Rosistilla ulvae: one gene and its partner. The protein of the gene in region 1 binds, or shares a complex with, the protein of each later gene. Links are inferred from orthologs where the notes say so. Each region holds a gene or a part of one and is shown on either strand. Other genes may lie near its edges. The genes, in order: carB and carA.

The links.
Region 2: the proteins of carB (region 1) and carA are in contact, whole or in part, in a solved structure (PDB 1KEE), measured with the Escherichia coli proteins. The link is inferred for Rosistilla ulvae from one-to-one orthologs.

Annotation. Positions count from the first base shown.
Region 1 is NZ_CP036261.1:3,306,425-3,315,515, reverse strand. The notes cover bases 3,139-6,977. They hold carB (carbamoyl-phosphate synthase large subunit), read right to left. Parts: upstream 6,585-6,977; coding sequence 3,339-6,584; downstream 3,139-3,338. Other genes in these bases: EC9_RS11740 (MATE family efflux transporter), read right to left, coding at 6,832-6,977. Also shown: EC9_RS11760 (TRAP transporter permease), read left to right, coding at 1-1,889; EC9_RS11755 (helix-turn-helix domain-containing protein), read right to left, coding at 1,902-2,351; EC9_RS11750 (DUF6932 family protein), read right to left, coding at 2,348-2,920; more of EC9_RS11740, read right to left, coding at 6,978-8,148; EC9_RS11735 (acyltransferase family protein), read left to right, coding at 8,296-9,091. UniProt on the Escherichia coli protein: Large subunit of the glutamine-dependent carbamoyl phosphate synthetase (CPSase).
Region 2 is NZ_CP036261.1:992,978-1,001,202, reverse strand. The notes cover bases 1,752-4,724. They hold carA (glutamine-hydrolyzing carbamoyl-phosphate synthase small subunit), read left to right. Parts: upstream 1,752-2,659; coding sequence 2,660-3,790; downstream 3,791-4,724. Other genes in these bases: EC9_RS03650 (hypothetical protein), read right to left, coding at 3,772-4,464; EC9_RS03660 (hypothetical protein), read left to right, coding at 2,278-2,565; EC9_RS03665 (5-formyltetrahydrofolate cyclo-ligase), read right to left, coding at 1,752-2,070. Outside these bases: EC9_RS03680 (hypothetical protein), read right to left, coding at 1-218; EC9_RS03675 (DUF2062 domain-containing protein), read left to right, coding at 571-1,059; EC9_RS03670 (hypothetical protein), read right to left, coding at 1,020-1,298; more of EC9_RS03665, read right to left, coding at 1,462-1,751; EC9_RS03640 (thioredoxin family protein), read left to right, coding at 5,288-6,493; EC9_RS03635 (hypothetical protein), read right to left, coding at 6,597-6,875; EC9_RS03630 (choice-of-anchor Q domain-containing protein), read left to right, coding at 7,469-8,225. UniProt on the Escherichia coli protein: Small subunit of the glutamine-dependent carbamoyl phosphate synthetase (CPSase).

The DNA of each region.
Region 1 (9,091 bases):
TCGTCGGTCTGATTGGGTTGGCGTTGGTTCTCGAAGCAACTCGACGCAGCATCGGCCTGATCGTTCCGCTTCTGGCACTGTTTTTCGTCGCCCACTCTTATTACTGCTACGGCAGTCTGCGGTACGACTGGGTCGCAATGCCCGATTGGATGCTGCCTCACGCTGGCCAGAACGTCAAGGATATCGTCAGCACGACGTTCCTGCAGTCGCTTGGCGTATTTGGCCCCGCGGCGAGCGTAATGTTTAAATATGTCTTCCTGTTTGTCGTCTTCGGGGCCTTCCTGGAGATGTCCGGAGCGACGCAGTTCATCATCGATTTTGCGACCAAAGTGTTCGGAAAAATCCGTGGCGGACCAGCGATGGTTTCGGTTGTCGCCAGCGGCTTGATGGGCTCGCTGTCGGGCAGTGCGGTCGCTAACGCGGTGACGACCGGAACGTTTACGATTCCGATGATGCGAAGCGCTCGGTTCCCGAATTATATCGCGGGCGGCATCACCGCCGCGGCAGCTTCCGGCGGCGCATTGGTCCCACCGGTGATGGGTGCCGGTGCTTACATGATGCTGGAATTGGTGCAGCCTCAAGTCACATTCCTGACGATTATGAAAGCCGCTCTGCTGCCGGCGATCCTCTATTACGTGTCGATCCTGGCGGTTGTCTTCTTGTACTCGCGGCGTCTAGGCGCCGAGGGGCTCGACACGCAAGAGGTCAGCAAAAAGAAGCTCTCCGGTTTCGAAGCGATGGTCTTTTTCGGAGCCTTGGGAACTTTGATCGGCCTGCTGATCGCTGGCTTCTCACCATTCCGCAGCGTGACCGGTGCGTTGGCCGTGATCTTGGTCTTCGCCACGCTTCGCAAAGAGCTTGCGATCAGCGCGTCGGCTCGTTGGATGGCGTTCTTCAGCTTCTTCGCCGTGCTGTTGCTGCACCAAGCGACGATCTTTATCCACGATTCGGTCCCCTCGGGACTACAAACATTCATGGCCAGTTCATGGATCCATCCGACCAGTGGAGAGTTTAGTCCGCTGTTGATGGTTGGTTCGCTGCTGGAATCGGCGATCGTTGGCATGTTCGGCTTGCTGATCTTTGGACTGATCCACCCCGCCTGGCGTCCGGAGATGACGTCGGCGATGACCAAATCGGCCAAGAACGGGATCTCGCTGGTCGCAGCGAGCGCGTGCGTTGGAATCATCATTGGGATCGTGCAGCAGACCGGGATCGCAACCGATTTTAGTTCGGTAATCAAAGGTGTTGTCGAAACGAATCTGTTCCTCGCCCTGCTCGGCATCATGGTCTGTTCGTTGATCCTGGGAATGGGGGTTCCCTCGGTCGTCTGTTACCTGTTGATGGCGACGTTGATGGGATCGTTGTTGGGCGAATTGGGAGTGATCCCATTGGTCGCTCACCTGTTCATCTTCTACTTCGGCATGATGTCGATGGTCACGCCGCCGGTGGCACTTGCCGGTTACGCGAGCGCTTCGATTGCCGAGGCGCCGATCATGAAGACCTCGTTTGCCGCGTTCCGCTTCTCGTTGGTCGGATTCACGCTGCCGTTTATGTTTGTCTACCGACCGGCGTTGTGCCTGTTGGCTCCCGATGGCCAATCGCCCACCGCGTTTGCAATCGCGCACGCGTTGACCGCCGCGACGATCGGGATCCTTGCCTTGGCGGGCTGCATCGCGGGCTATTTCCGCAACAGTCTGTCGGTCTTCGAACGGGTGTTGATGTTCATATCAGCCGCGCTGTTGTTGGCACCGATCACCAAAATCGGCGAAGTCCGCGTCGGATTAACCATCGACATCGTCGGCGCGATCCTGTTTATCGCCGTCGTCACGATCAACGCGATGCGTCGACCGACAACAACCAACGGCCAGTTAGACAACGCGACCGCATAACGAAAACCGTCGCTAGGCGTCGGTTGTTTCGCGACCTAGGGGAGCTTCGACCACGGTGGTCTGCAGGCGGACATCGAGCGCATCGAGAATTCGGTTCGCACGATCGAGCGTGACGCCGTGGTATTCGTTGCGTTCATCGCGAGAGACCTGCGATTCGTGAACATCCAACTTGGCAGCAAGCTCGCGCTGCGTGATACCGCGAGCGATACGCAACGAAACGAGCAGCACTCCCAGTCCCCGGAGGTTTTGGAGATCGGGAAAGACGCCGCGTTTTAAGTTTTCGTAGTGAGCGACCTCTTCTCTCAACTGCTCATGGAACGAAACCAAGGGTTCCATCGCACGTGTCAGCTCTGTGTCGCCCAGCCCCGATTCACTTAAACTCTTGCGATGTGCATCCAGACGGTTGCGTTCGGCTTCAATCCGATCGGACGCCTCGCGATACTCTTGTTCATTGCGAATCATGATCCTGTCGCCTTTAGCAATCGGATAATTCCTTTAGGCTTCCCATCGCGCCGGCACTGCCGAAAGGCGGCGGGGAATTCCAATTCGTTCCCACGCGCGTCGCGAATCCCCGAACCAAGCCCGGAGAAATGCGGATAGAGTTCCACGCGGTAGACATGCCACATCGGCAATTGCTTCTTCGGATATCCTGGATAAGCTCGGCGGAGCGAATGGTCCCACGTCCACACCTTCTGCGGGTCCAAACGATTCAATGCCGCCACCAAGCGTCCACTTACAAATTCATCGCGGTCACAAACAAAGTAACCGTCGATATCGTTGGGATGATCCTTGTCTTCGACAAATGATCCATCGACAAAAATCGATTCCACACCAACTTGCCATAGCTGCTGTGCCATAATCGCAAGTTGCTCAACCAACCAAACCCGCCATGCCGAATCCCAGTTCGGATACGCTTGGCGATCGTCCGGACCGCAGCACAGAACGGACCCGCGTAGATCAAACAACGAGACGTCGTAATCTCCCATCGGGAGCAAACCGTTGCGATCAAACGCAGGGATCTTCTCAACCATCCTGCACCTACACTTTAACTATGTGTTCAGTTAGACACATTTGTCAAGCCAACACTGTGGGGGAACGCTGCATAACCACAGCAGCAGCGTCATCGATAAACCAGCGATTTCGCTCAACAAACGCCAGGGGGACGCCGCCCGCGGTTCCCCCTAACGAATCGCGAAAAAGAAAGAGACGAGCCACCCCAAGCTTCGCCCCGTGTCAGAGAAGAACGCGAGATGAGGCGCCACCCCACCAGTAGCGAAGCGACGGCATGAGACAGCCTGGCGACGCAAGTCCCAGGTCTGTGGCGATTTGGATTCGCGCCACAGATACGCAAAAGACCACCGCGATCGTGTTTCGATCGCGGTGGCCTTTGTTTCCATTTCGGCGGATTGCGTTCAACACATCGGCGCCTTCAATGCGCCGTGCGGAACTCTACAGTCCGAACCGATCTTGCAGGCACTCGACGTCCAGGGCGCCTTCTTTGAGCGCCTCCATCGCGCCGACTGCGGCTTCGGCTGCGGCGATCGTCGTGATGCATGGGACGCCGTGTTGAACGCCCGAAGCGCGGATGCGACCTTCGTCGGTGCGAGCCCCTTTGCCGTTGGGCGTGTTGATAATCAACTGGACCTCTTCGTTCTTCAGGTAATCGATAAGGTTCGGATGCCCTTCGGCAAGCTTCTTGATCGACGTTACCGCCACGCCCGATTCCTCGAGCAATTTCGCGGTACCCGAGGTCGCCAGGATGCTGAAGCCGAGATCGCGGAGACGCGAGCCAAGCTTGATCGCAAAGTCCTTGTGACGCGACGACAGGCTGATGAAGATGTTCCCTTCGCTTGGAAGGACCGTGCTCGCCGCGATCTGACTCTTGGCAAACGCCAGCGAGAAACTCTTGCTCGTTCCCATCACCTCGCCCGTACTTCGCATCTCCGGTCCGAGCACGATGTCGACGCCAGCAAACTTGCGGAACGGAAAGACGCTCTCTTTGATCGAGACGTGCGACGGGATCGTTTCCCCGGTCACACCGACTTCGGCAAGCGTCTTGCCGCACATGACTTGAGTGGCCAATCGCGCCACCGCGACGCCGGTCGCTTTGGCGACAAACGGCACGGTACGGCTGGCTCGCGGATTGACTTCGATGATGTACAGCGTCGGCTTGCCATCTTCCACTTTGACAGCGTACTGGATGTTCATCAGGCCGACGACTTTCAGTCGCAGTGCCAATTGTTTCGTTGCGACGCGGATCTCGTCGAGGATCGATTCGGGCAGGCTGTGAGGCGGAATCGCACAAGCGGAGTCGCCGCTGTGGACACCCGCTTCTTCGATGTGCTCCATGATCCCCATCAGCACGCAGTCCTTGGAATCGGAGAGCGCGTCGACGTCGACTTCGATCGCATCCTCTAGGAACCGATCGATCAGAACCGGTTGCCCTTCGGCGACAACAAACGCTTCGGCGACGTAGCGATCGAATTGCTTGTGGTCGTAACAGATCTCCATCGCTCGGCCGCCCAAGACAAAGCTGGGTCGAACCAACGCGGGGAACCCGATCCGATCGACTTCGCCGCGAGCTTCTTCCATCGTCCGCGCGATGCCGCTTGGCGGCTGACGCAGCCCCAGTTCATCGATCAGTTGTTGGAACAGCTCGCGATCCTCGGCCGCTTCGATCGTGTCGACGCTGGTTCCGATGATCGGCACGCCGGCGTTGGCCAATCCGCGAGCGAGATTCAACGGCGTCTGGCCGCCGAACTGAACGATCACGCCGTCGGGTTGAACGTTGTCGCAGATGTTCAACACATCTTCGATCGTCAGCGGTTCGAAGAACAGGATGTCGCTGGTGTCGTAATCGGTACTGACAGTCTCCGGATTACTGTTGACCATGATCGATTCATAGCCCATGTCGCGGAGCGCGAAACTCGCATGGCAGCAGCAATAATCGAACTCGATTCCCTGGCCGATCCGGTTTGGACCGCCACCAAGAATCATGATCCGCTTCTTATCACCCTTGGGCGGCGCCTCGTTCTCGTCTTCGTAAGTGCTGTAGTAGTAAGGCGTGAAGGCCTCGAATTCCGCAGCACAGGTGTCGACCGATTTAAAGACCGCGTGAACCCCTTGTTCCTTGCGGTATTCGCGAACCTTGAGTTCGCTGGAGTCGAAAATAATTGCCAGCTGGCGATCGGAGAAACCTAATTGTTTCGTGTATTTCAGATCGGCCGGGCTGAGCGATTCGAGCGATTCCGCTTGCAGCAAGAAGTTCTCATGCTCGACGATCTGTTGCAATTGGTCCAAGAACCAGCGGTCGATCTTGGTCAGTTCGAAGATCTCTTCGATCGTCATCCCCATCTTCAGCGCGTACCGCAGATAGAAGATCCGTTCGGCGTTGGGAGTCGACAACTTGGCGATCACTTCGTCGCGGTCGGGCTGCGATTCGCCACCCCACATATCCTTGCTGCCGCCGCCAAAACCGAAGGCACCAACTTCCAGTCCGCGGAGCGCTTTCTGGAACGACTCTTTAAAGGTTCGTCCGATCGCCATCGTCTCGCCGACGCTCTTCATCTGCGTCATCAAGGTCGGATCGGCTTCGGGGAACTTCTCAAACGCAAACCGTGGGATCTTCGTAACGACGTAATCGATCGACGGTTCGAAACAAGCTTTTGTCTTTTGCGTGATATCGTTGGGCAGTTCCCACAAGCGGTAACCGACAGCCAGCTTGGCAGCGATCTTGGCGATCGGGAAGCCTGTCGCCTTGCTCGCAAGCGCCGACGATCGGCTGACCCGCGGATTCATCTCGATCACGATCATCCGACCTGTTGTCGGTTCGATCGCAAATTGAATGTTCGATCCACCGGTCTCCACGCCGATCTCGCGAATCACCGCCAACGATGCGTCGCGCATCCGTTGATACTCTTTGTCGGTCAGCGTCTGCGCGGGTGCGACAGTGATCGAATCGCCGGTGTGAACGCCCATCGGATCGAAGTTCTCGATCGAACAGATGATCACACAGTTGTCATCCATGTCGCGGACGACTTCCATTTCATATTCTTTCCAACCGATGATCGACTCTTCGATCAAAACTTCGGTGACCGGGCTTTGGTCCAAGCCGTTTTGCACAAGGGCGTCGAAGTCGTCGCGGTTGTAAGCGATCGCCGAACCGGAGCCGCCCATCGTAAAGCTGGGGCGGACGACGCAGGGGAGACCAACATCGTTCATCACGCGGCGGGCGTCGGTCAGATTGCGGACCGTTTCGCCGCGGCAGACGTCCAGGCCGATCTTGTCCATCGCCTGTTTGAACTGTTCGCGTTCTTCCGCTTTGGCGATCACATCGGCGCGAGCACCGATCATCTCCACGCCGTACTTCTCCAGCACGCCGTTGGCTTCCAGGTCCATCGCGGTGTTCAGACCGGTCTGGCCGCCGAGCGTTGGGAGCAGCGCATCGGGACGCTCCTTGGCGATGATCTTCTCGACCATTTGCCAGGTCAGTGGTTCGATGTAGGTCCGATCAGCTGTTCCCGGATCGGTCATGATCGTGGCCGGATTGCTGTTGACCAAGATGACCTCGTACCCCTCCTCACGCAGAGCTTTACAAGCCTGCGTGCCGGAATAATCGAATTCACAAGCTTGGCCGATGACGATCGGTCCGCTACCGATCAGCAAGATTTTCTTGATGTCGTCGCGACGTGGCACAGGAAGGGAACCTTTGATGGAGTGGAAGAGATCAGGACGGGCGCAAAACCCCGGCAATGTTAACAAACCACCGGAAAAGTGGTAGGGCCCGGAGAACGCTTCTAGGCTGCAAAACCTTGCTCCACACTTGCGGCAATCCCCCAATCGCTAGGGTTTCGACGATCGTGCGAACGCATCCAGCGCTCAGAAAACGGGAAGGAATCCGCTCACCATACCGCCACTCTCTGGAAATCGACTGCCGCCAACGTTAATCGATCGCAACGGGATCGGTTTCCCGCAGGTTCGATTTGAGTGTCTGGAACTCGCGATTGGCAAAGTAGAGGTTCGACAATGAATACGAAGTGACGCAGACCGCATATGCCGCGGCCGCTCCGGTCCCACCAAACTCCCAGTACAAGATCACCGTCAAGACCAGCAGCAGCGCCGCGTGGAACCCCAGCAGCCAGGTGAGCAAGCGACGACGGCCGGCGTACAACAAAAACGTGGGTGCCAGCGAAAACAGCGTCGTCATGCTCGAACCGACGGCGACCCAACAGAGCGCCGGATAAGAAGCGACAAAGTCGGGTCCGTAGATCCCCAGAATCGTTTTCCCGAAAAACAGGACGACCAACAAAAACAGGACGATGCCGGCTCCAATCATCAAGCCGCGGTCGCGCCGCAGGATCGACATCTGCCGCCAATCGTTCGCCTCGAGATACAGCGAAACCGCTGGCTGAAAGAACTTGTCGGTCGATTTGCTGAGCAGCAGAATCAAGCCGCCGGTCTCAAAGGCGGGTGCCAACAGACCAACCCCAATATCGCCGTGTGGCATGTGATGGGTGATCACCAAGGTCGAACGAAACAGCCACGAGACCATGAACGTGAAGAACATGAAGGCCAGACTTTCGCTGATCCAACCGCGGACGTTGGTCTCCACCTCCGCATCGCCCACCAGCGGACTCGCTTGCCGGTAGCAGAACAACATCCCCAACAGCAACGCCAGCACGCTGCCGCTGGCGAAACACAACACGGCGTGGCTGGCGTTGAAGTGCATCGTTTGCGTTAGCGTTAGAATCAACAGCAACGTAGTCGCCGGGATAACGATCCGCGAGATCACCATCGCGATGATCGGCATGCGAAACGCCAGCAGCAGATCGATCACCACCCCAGCGCCCGCCATCGAGGGAAGATAGACAAACGCAAGCGTAACCACATCGCGACGGTTGCCCGAGTGCAAGGGAGCGGCCAAGAAGATCATCGCGATCGCCAATAACAAACTCAGCAGCAACGTCCCCAGGAACGCAAATCGCAAATAACCGGCGATCCGGCCACCATCTTGCGCTTCGTTGTAGATCGGAATCACGCGCAGGCCGTATTTGCCAAACCCGCCTTCGGCGAGCGCCGCGAACAGTCCCAGCGTTGCGATCGCCCCGATGTATTGGTCGAACGCGAGATGCGACAGCTCGCGGGCCAAGATGATCGTCGCCCCATACGCCAAGAAGATCCCGACCACGTTCAGCGCAACCATCACCAACGGGACGACTTGCCAACGTCGTGGTTCAGTGATTGGGGACGCCGCATCCAAGTCGTTGTTACTCCGCGACCGAATTCCCAAAAGATCCTCCAGCGGTCGGCGTGCTAGAGTTTCACAGCGGCTACCAAAGTAATCCGCGCTGTCGCCGCGGACGTCCGCGCAATCGCTTCCTTCGCCCCAATTCCACCATCGCAATCCATGCAACCGTCGCAGGAATTAAAACAGTCGTTCCGCACCGCCAGCCTCTGGGCGACGGTGCTGGTCGTACTGATTCACTATCGCTCGGCCGCAGCCACGGGTGGGAATCTAAATGGCTGGCTTCAAGAATTTTTAATCAATGGAATCGCCCGAATCGCGGTCCCAGTCTTCGCCTTTGCCGCCGGGTTCTTCTACTTTCTAACGTTCACCGGCAGCTACAACAACTACCTCGCCAAGCTGCGGCAGCGCGCCGCCAGCTTGTTGGTCCCCTATCTGTTGATCTCGTTGATCGCGTTTGCAAGTTGGTCGACGATCCAGATGCTCAGCGGCAAGCCGACGCAATTGGAACCGTCGCAGTTCTTCGCCCGGATCCTACTGCATCCGCTAGCCGAACAACTGTGGTTCCTCCGCGACCTAATGCTATTGGTCGTCGCAGCGCCGTTGGTCCAGTTCGCCGTCCGCCGCGCACCACGCATCATCTTAGGCATCTTGGCGGTTCTGTGGACGATGGAATGGCAACCCGCTCCGATCGTCGCCGGATGGTACGCCCTGAACGTCGAAACGCTGCTCGGCTTCACCCTCGGTTGCTGGGCCGTCACGCGGATCGATCTTCTGGAGAGCCTGATCCGCGCCCCGAAGCGCTTCAGCTTCGCGCTGCTTGCGACCTGGATTCTGTTGTTGACGATTCGCGTCGCGATCGATCCCAGTTTCGATAACTGGTACATTCGCGACTTTACAACGCTCTCGCTGTTGCTACAGAAAGCCGCCATCGCAACGGGTTGCTTGGGGCTGTTGA
Region 2 (8,225 bases), 2.3 Mb from region 1 along the record:
CGCCAGCCGTTGTTGGCCATCGTCTCGAAGGGACCTCGCACCTTGTAGGCGTCGTGCTCTAAGAACGGTTGCGGCCAGGATTGATTGCGCAAATAGTCGATCTTGCAGTTGTGCATCGCAACTTTCTTGTGATGCCAAAAGGAATCCCAATCAGCCGTTGCGGTGGTGGCCATTCCAACGATGATGGAGGCCAGCAGAAGTTTTCGCGAAGCTTGCATGATGGGAAGGCTCCTTGCCTAGAGACTTTCGAATTCTAAAGGCTCGTAATTACGTTGGATCGGCCACGGGATCGAAAGATCCCACACACCTGGATTCCGAGTTCACATCCCCCAGGCCAGACTTAGGTTGGCGTGGTATCGATGCGGTATTCTCAGGTATCGGCCGATGGAAGCCCGCAGCTTTGCCGTCGCGTTTGTTCGCGACATTCGCTGCCTGATACGCACAACCGCTACTATTTGCCGGGTCGACATCGTGTCATCGCTATATCAAACTATCGAAGCTCCCACCGCCCCCTCCGCCGCTGCTTGGTACCTTCGCATGCATCGTTACGCGAAACGACAAACCTTTCGAATGTGGATTCGCATTCGTCGCTTTGTCATGCACAACATCCTGCATGCCGACGACCCGCCCCATCCGCTGGCACTCGGGGTTGCGATCGGATTATTCGTCACCTTTACCCCGACGATCGGGCTGCAGATGCTGCTGGTGATGTTCCTCGCCTGGGCCTTGCGGGCCAACAAATTGGTCGGTCTTCCGATCGTTTGGCTCAGCAATCCCGCGACGTTTGTGCCGATCTATCTCCCCTGTTACCAGGTCGGACGGCTGCTGTTGGGCAGCGAACCTAAAGGCCGCGATTGGTGGCATGGCTTGCAACATCCCCCCACAGGATTCTTGAACAAGACCGAATTCTATTGGACCAGAATCTGGGAGATTATCGGCCCCCTGACGGTCGGCTGCTTGGTCGTCGCCAGTATTGTCGCGGTGCTCGGATACTGCCTCGCTTATTCGGTGATCTACACCTATCGAATGAAACGCTTTGGGGCGATCACCCCGCCGTAATCGTTAGATGCAGGGAAGTCGAAACCAATCCTCCCAGCAGCGGAAGCCTCCAACGGACGCATTGGGCCGAACAATTCGTGCAGATGCGCGAAGCTCTTCCCCAGCCGCCCGTCATAATTCCCGGCGGCGATTCGGATCAATTCGGGCGTCTCGGCACTCCCCGCTTCACAATCGCACATGATCGTGATGCAGGAGGTGTCCCGCGACTGCGTTAACACAATGCCGCAACCATTTTTCATCGTGAGCGGTGATCCATACGCGCCATAGTTCCCGCGAAAGCCCTCGGCGTACGTATCCCCAACAATCGACTTCCGGTCCGGCATGGAATGCATCTCGGGAAACAGAGGGGGCAAAAAGGGAGCCCAAACGCCGGACGAGCCTTTCGTAGCAGGCGTCGCGACGTTATTCGGCGCGGCCGCGACCGGGATAGACCGCATCTTCGGTGACGACAAAATCCATCGAGATATCGTGGCCGGCGACAGGGATTTCGGGGAACATTTGGCATTCGAAGGCCAGCGAAATCAGCGGCGTATCGGCGCGAGCGTGTTCGAGCAATTTGTCGTAATACCCTTTGCCATGCCCGGTTCGCCCCCCGCTGCGATCAAAAGCGACGCCCGGCACGATCACCAGATCCAGTTCGGCAACCTCGCCCCGCTTGCTGGCTAGTTCCCGCAAATCGGTTCGCGGTTCGAGGATCTTGTACATCCCGACTTCCAGTTCGTCCATCGATTCGAGATGGAACAGCTTTAGATCGCCATCGACGCAAAACGGCACGACGATCTTTTTGCCCGACGCCAGCGCGTCGGGCAATGCGTGTCGCGTGCGAACTTCGTCGCGAACGTCGACGTAATACATCACCACCGCGGCGCTTTGGTACTGCGGCATCCGATGCAACCGATCGGTGATCCGCTGACTGACCACTTCCTTGGCCGCTTGCTCCTTGCGATTGGCGTGAGCTTGCTTGCGAATCGCGTCCTTGCGTTGGGCGATCTCGTTTTCAGGCAACGTCATGCCTCTCCACTCCTGTGGTTTGCTTGCGTCGATATCTCCTACCACTGTAGGGCTTTACGCCCATCTAACCAGGAGTTCGATGCGGGGGCGAGGGAGAGTGTTTCCAACCGCGGAGCAAAAAATTGCAGCTCCATTGGCTTTGGACTACGATAAAGCGACCCCGTGGTTTCTGATTGACACAATCTTCGAAGTAATGGCGATTTAGCGATGATTTGGTTTTACGGTTGGTGTGCTCTGATCGCTTCGATTGTTCTTGCGGTACCGATCGCGGCTCTGTTGGAAAAACGAGCTGAAGCGGGACCGTCGACGCGAGGCAGCAAAAAATCGGCAGAGGAAGAGGGCGAACTGATCGAAGAGGCCGAGCCGATCGATGAAGCGGAGGAAGCCGAATTCGTCGACGACGCGGAAGTCGCTGAGGAGGCGGAGTTTGTTGGCGAGGCCGAAGAGGTGGTCGAATTTGGCGATCCCGCCGACGATTTCGAACAGCTTCGCTGATCGGCAACCTGTTTCACCACCTTGTCGCAGTGGGGAAAAGGCTATACGTTTCAATGAGAACGCAGCCGCAAAACATCACCCCCAAGCAAGCTTTATGAACACGCGAGCCCCTGCAAAACTGGCACTGGAAGATGGCACTGTCTACACCGGCATTTCGGTCGGTGCGGCGGGCGAAGTCGATGGCGAAGTCGTCTTCAACACCGCAATGACCGGGTATCAAGAAATCTTGACCGACCCAAGCTACCGCGGCCAGATCGTCACGATGACCAGTCCCGAGATCGGCAATTACGGGATCAACGATGACGACCGCGAACATCAGGAGCCTCGGTTGTCGGGATTTGTGATCCGCGAATCGAGCCGCGTCTACAGCAACTATCGCGCTCAAGGCGGCCTAACCGAATATCTGCAAAAACATGGCGTCGTCGCGATCGCCGAGATCGACACCCGGGCTTTGGTCCGCCGCATCCGAGATCTCGGAGCGATGAAGGGAATTCTGTCGACGACCGATCTGGACGATGCCAGCTTGGTTGCCAAGGCGAAGGCTTCTCCTGGACTGGTCGGCCGCGACCTGGTCTGCGAAGTGATGCCGAAATCGGTCGAAACCTGGTCGGTTCGCTTGGACGAATGGACCGACGCTTCGACCCCCGATTCGGGTGCCCATATCGTCTGCCTCGACTTTGGCATGAAATGGAACATCCCGCGACACTTGCATTCCCGCGGCAATCGCGTGACCATCGTCCCCGGTTCGACCACCGCCGACGAAATTTTGGGCATGGAACCCGACGGAATCTTTTTGTCCAACGGCCCTGGCGATCCCGAACCGCTCGAGTACGCGCAACAAACGATTCGCCAGCTGATCGGCAAGAAACCGATCTTCGGAATCTGCCTGGGACACCAATTGCTGTCGCTGGCATGTGGCGCGAAAGCGTTCAAGTTGAAGTTTGGGCATCGTGGAGTCAATCAACCGGTCTTGGATCTAACCACCGGGAAGATCGAAATCACCACGCAGAACCATGGCTTTGCGATCGAGCAATCGTCGCTGCCCGACTGCTTGGAAGTGACCCACATGAATCTGAACGACGATACCGTTGCGGGCGTTCGGCACCGCCAACACGATGCGTTTAGCGTCCAATACCACCCCGAGGCTTCGTCGGGTCCCCACGACAGCCACTATCTATTCGATCGCTTCCAAGAATCGATCTCTTCTCAACCCGCCGGCTCATAAACGAAGAACCGTTTGCGAGCCCGCGGCTGCGGCGGCGGGGAAGCTTGGTAATTCGGCGTCGGTTCGACCGACGCTCCGCTGCCGGCCGCTGCCGCCGCTTCACCGAACTGTCGCGAACCCGCTTGATGGATTCGCATCCCGGTTGCCGCGGGGCCGTTGCCGTTTGGCGTGGGCGAACCATTCCATGACAGCGACCCGCGGGTCGCTTCGGCTGGCGTTGCCAACGGCTGCCTGGCAATCTCTTCGACCTGCAATCCGGTCTGCGGCTGCACGTACTTCAACGGCAGATCGATGTTCCAATCCTTCGAGCGGTTGGCGATGTCCATCGGATCGGGACTTGCGTTCCGAGTGGCATCGGGGATCAACGCCGTCGGTTGCACCAACGCTTCGGCAAACGGGCGTCGGGACTGAGGAAGTTCCGGAAACGCTGCGGTTTCGCTGCCGGAATCCGTTCGCGGCGTGAGTCCGTCGGCGGCATAAGCCACCTCGGAAAGGTTCAACCCCGACAGATCGCCGGCATCGACATCAATCTCCTCAAGCGGCGAAATCAACGACGCGACCTGAGACCGCTCTAACGGTGGTGGCTCAAGCTCTTCGTGGCTTGTTTTGCGAAATGGAAGTGCCGCCAGGATGCCTAGCGACAAGACAAACAGTGAAGCCAATAAAGATCGCACAGAATTTCCAGGGATTAAAAGCAACGCCTGTTCAAGACAGACTCGGTTTTGCCATTTCATCCATGAAACGTTGGGGGCTTCCCGCGATAAGAACAGATCGAACAGCAGGTAGACGATCCTGCAACCGATCATCAAAAAAGTTCAGCAATCCTCCGCCAGCACCGCCGCTTATCGGGGTTGGGTAAATTCGGGGGTTCCACCGCGCCGGCGCGCGACAACTTTTCAGCACCAAACGACAGCTCGCTGCAGCGCCGACGCGGGGCCATTGCGCCGAACCGATCGCCCCCATTTCGACTCGCATTCCCGCCGCGAACGTGCGTGAAGATGTGCCGAAAAACGAATTGCGAATTTGCGAACCAAGATCGGCCACAGATGGGTTGCATAAAGTGGACAGATTCGCAAGAATTACGCGACTGATGAAACGGCGATCATCCGATACAAAGTTTCAGCATTGGTTAGTAGGAGCGGTGGCTGAGTGGTCGAAAGCGCCGGTTTGCTAAATCGGTGATCCGGGCAACTGGATCCGCAGGTTCGAATCCTGTCCGCTCCGCTTCTAACCACTTCTTATCGATCTCAACGCCCCAATTCATCTCGAGATTGGTGTGGCGGCACATTCGGCATAATTGATACTTTTCGTTCAAGAAGTTCAATCGGCACCGCCGAATACCCATCATGGCGTCGGAATATCCACAACGAGTCGTTGTGTTGTGCTTCGCCGAACCACACCCAATGTCACCTCGCGTGAACGATCGATTGTTCCGGCAATCTCTCATTCAGGACTGTTCCTGAATCACAAGAAGGTGACGAAAAGCGAGGGATCGCGATGCGTATCGCATTGTTGTTAACTGCTCTGTTTGTATTCGCCGCCACTGTCCGAGCGGAGATTCCTTGGAACGCCGACCTCAAGGTCGCCCACCAGCAAGCGCAAGCCGAGGGGAAGCTATTGCTTGTCCACTTCGAAAGCGACAACTGCGTCTGGTGCGACCGCCTGGAAGCGGGGGCGTTCCAAAGCCCCGACGTTGCCGCCGTGATCCAACAGGCCTACGTGCCCGTGAAGATCAACGCCAGCAAAAACAAGAAGCTTGCCGAATACTTTAAGGTCAATCGATTCCCGACCGATGTCGTCGTCGACGCCTCCGGCGCAGTCCACTCCCACAGCGTCAGCCCCCAAGCTCCGCTGCAGTACATCACCATGCTGCAAGAAGCCGCGACCAAGGGGGGCCACCCGATCGGAGCTCCTGCCGCGAACATCGCACAGCAACAACAAGCCCCGGCACAAGCGGCGCTGCAATCGCCCGCGATCGCAGCCCAAATGCCTGCGACACCGCCGACGGCAGCCGCCCCGGCGGGCCAACCGCAACAAGCCGTTGCAGGCAACGCCCCACCAGCCGGTGGCGGATATGCATTGCCCCCATCGGCAGCCGGAAACGTCGCCGCCAACGCGCCGTCGAACCAGTTCCAACTGCCCAGCCATTCACCACTGCAAGCGCCGCCAGTGACTCCGGTCTCCGCCGCGATCTCGATGCCGCCGTCGAAACCGATTCACCAGAATGATGGTGGGGCCGCATCGATCGCAGCTAACGAATTTGCCACCAACCCAACTCCAGAACCTGCGAGCCAAGCGGCTGCAACGACACCAAGCCCGTCGGCGGCACCTCCGCTGGCAATGGACGGCTATTGCCCCGTCGCAATCTTGGAGGAAACTCGCTGGGTCAGCGGCGACAAGCAATTCGGTGCGATCCACCTTGGCAAACTGTACCTGTTCAGCAGCGATCAGGCTCAAACCAAATTCCTCGCCGACCCGGAGAAATACACTCCGGCCCTGGGAGGCATGGACGTCGTACGGTTCTTTGAAAACCAAGAACAACTCGAAGGCAACCGTGAATTCGGCCTGCACCACCAAGGCCAGCTGTACTTCTTCACCAGCGAGGACTCACTGAAGCGGTTCTTCCAATCGCCCGAATCCTACAGCGTGAAAGCTCAAGACGTGATGCACCAAGCGATGAGCCAAGTGCGACAACTTCACTAAACAGCTTCCTCAGGACAGGGCTGCTCTATCAGCCGTCCGCACATTGCTATCGATGTGCACTAGAGCGAATGCCAATGCCGCGACCGATAATGGTCGCGGCGTCTCAGGGCGATGAAGCACCGTCGGCCGACAGTTCGTTGCGATCCGAATCGGGAACAGCAAACGACGGCCGCGCGTCGCGAAGGATCGCTACCGCAAGGGCCAGCAGCAAAACCGTCGCCCCCCAATAAAAAAGGCGCACTCCACGAGCGCCATAGCGTCGGTGAACCTTGCTCGCCACGCCCAGCTTGTCCGCACCAGGCAAATACCCCAACGCAGCGAGCAACGTGGCGATGGAAAGCAGGATTGTCACCGATCCTACAAAGATCTGATCGCCCGACATAAATGCACCTCGCTTGCGCCTTGGCTCGGCCAACAAATACCCCTTGCCGGACTCATCTCTCCAAGCATTCGAGCCAAGATACTACGTCGCTAGCGACCGCAACAGACCGCGACGCCCGATGCGCAGGGTTAGCAAGTGTTTGTGAACCGGCGAAGTAGCCGTGCCACGCCATCACGTGCTGGCTGACACCTCAAATTGAAACACTGCTTCACCCTACAGTTGCAAGATCTTCACGCTGAAATGCCGTCCCCACACCTCGATGCACATGTGCACAAATCGCACGCCCAACTATTCGATATGTGAACAAATGCCGATCTATCCCGAAAGAGTTTGGGTAGTTCTTCAGGGTTAGTCCAAGTTCACACGTAGGTTGCGCCCCCCCACACAGTAATATCTATGCACTGTGCGGTCGGGAATGAAGCAATTGCATTTTGATGAAGCGTGCCAAGCCTTTCTGGCCGCGTTAAGCATAGCCCCGCCCCCCTGTGGTATTTCCCACCTGCCGCCCAATGCAAAGGCGAGGCGTCCCATCGATCTGTTCCTCTTGCAATCGATTCTTGGCGAACACTGAACAATAAAGAAAGAACCATTCGATGCGTCCTCGAAATTTCCTGTTCCGCAAGACTTCCGAAAAGCGAATCCGATCCAACCTTGCAAGCCGTCGTCGTCGACTGTTGGTCGAAGCATTTGAACCGCGTCGATTGCTGACCGCTTACACCGTAACCACGCTGGAAGACATTGTTGCCGAGGATGGATTGATAAGTCTGCGTGAAGCGATTACTGCGGCAAACGACGACGCGGCGGTGGGCGATGCCGAGGCGGGAAGCGGCGCCGATTCGATTGTTTTTTCGGCTGACGTGTTTCCGTTTACCCAGCTTGGGATCTCGATCTTCGAGACGCTGCGGCTGCCGGGCGGCGAGATTTCCATCACAGACGACTTGAGCATACGTGGGCCAGGTCGAGATGCGATACATGTTTCCGGAGACAATTCGACCTCCTTTTTCAATATCGCAGGCGGTGTGAACGTTTCGATTTCCGACCTGACGTTCACCAATGGACGCTCCGATTCCGGCGGTGCCTTTACGGTTGCTGGCACCTTGAATCTTGATGATGTGGCGATCATCAACAGCAGCGCCAATGCTGGTGGTGCGATCGACGTGTTGGCAGCCGGCACGTTGAAGGTTGAAAACAGCCTGTTCAGAAACAACAGTGCCGACGCGGGAGATGGTGGTGCGATCCGCAGCTTGGGTTCGGTCACTGTCGAGTCGACGCGAATGGAGGATAACCTCGCACGGGTGGGCGATGGTGGCGCGATTTTTGCGCAGGGCATCCTGAGTGTTAAGCAAGGTG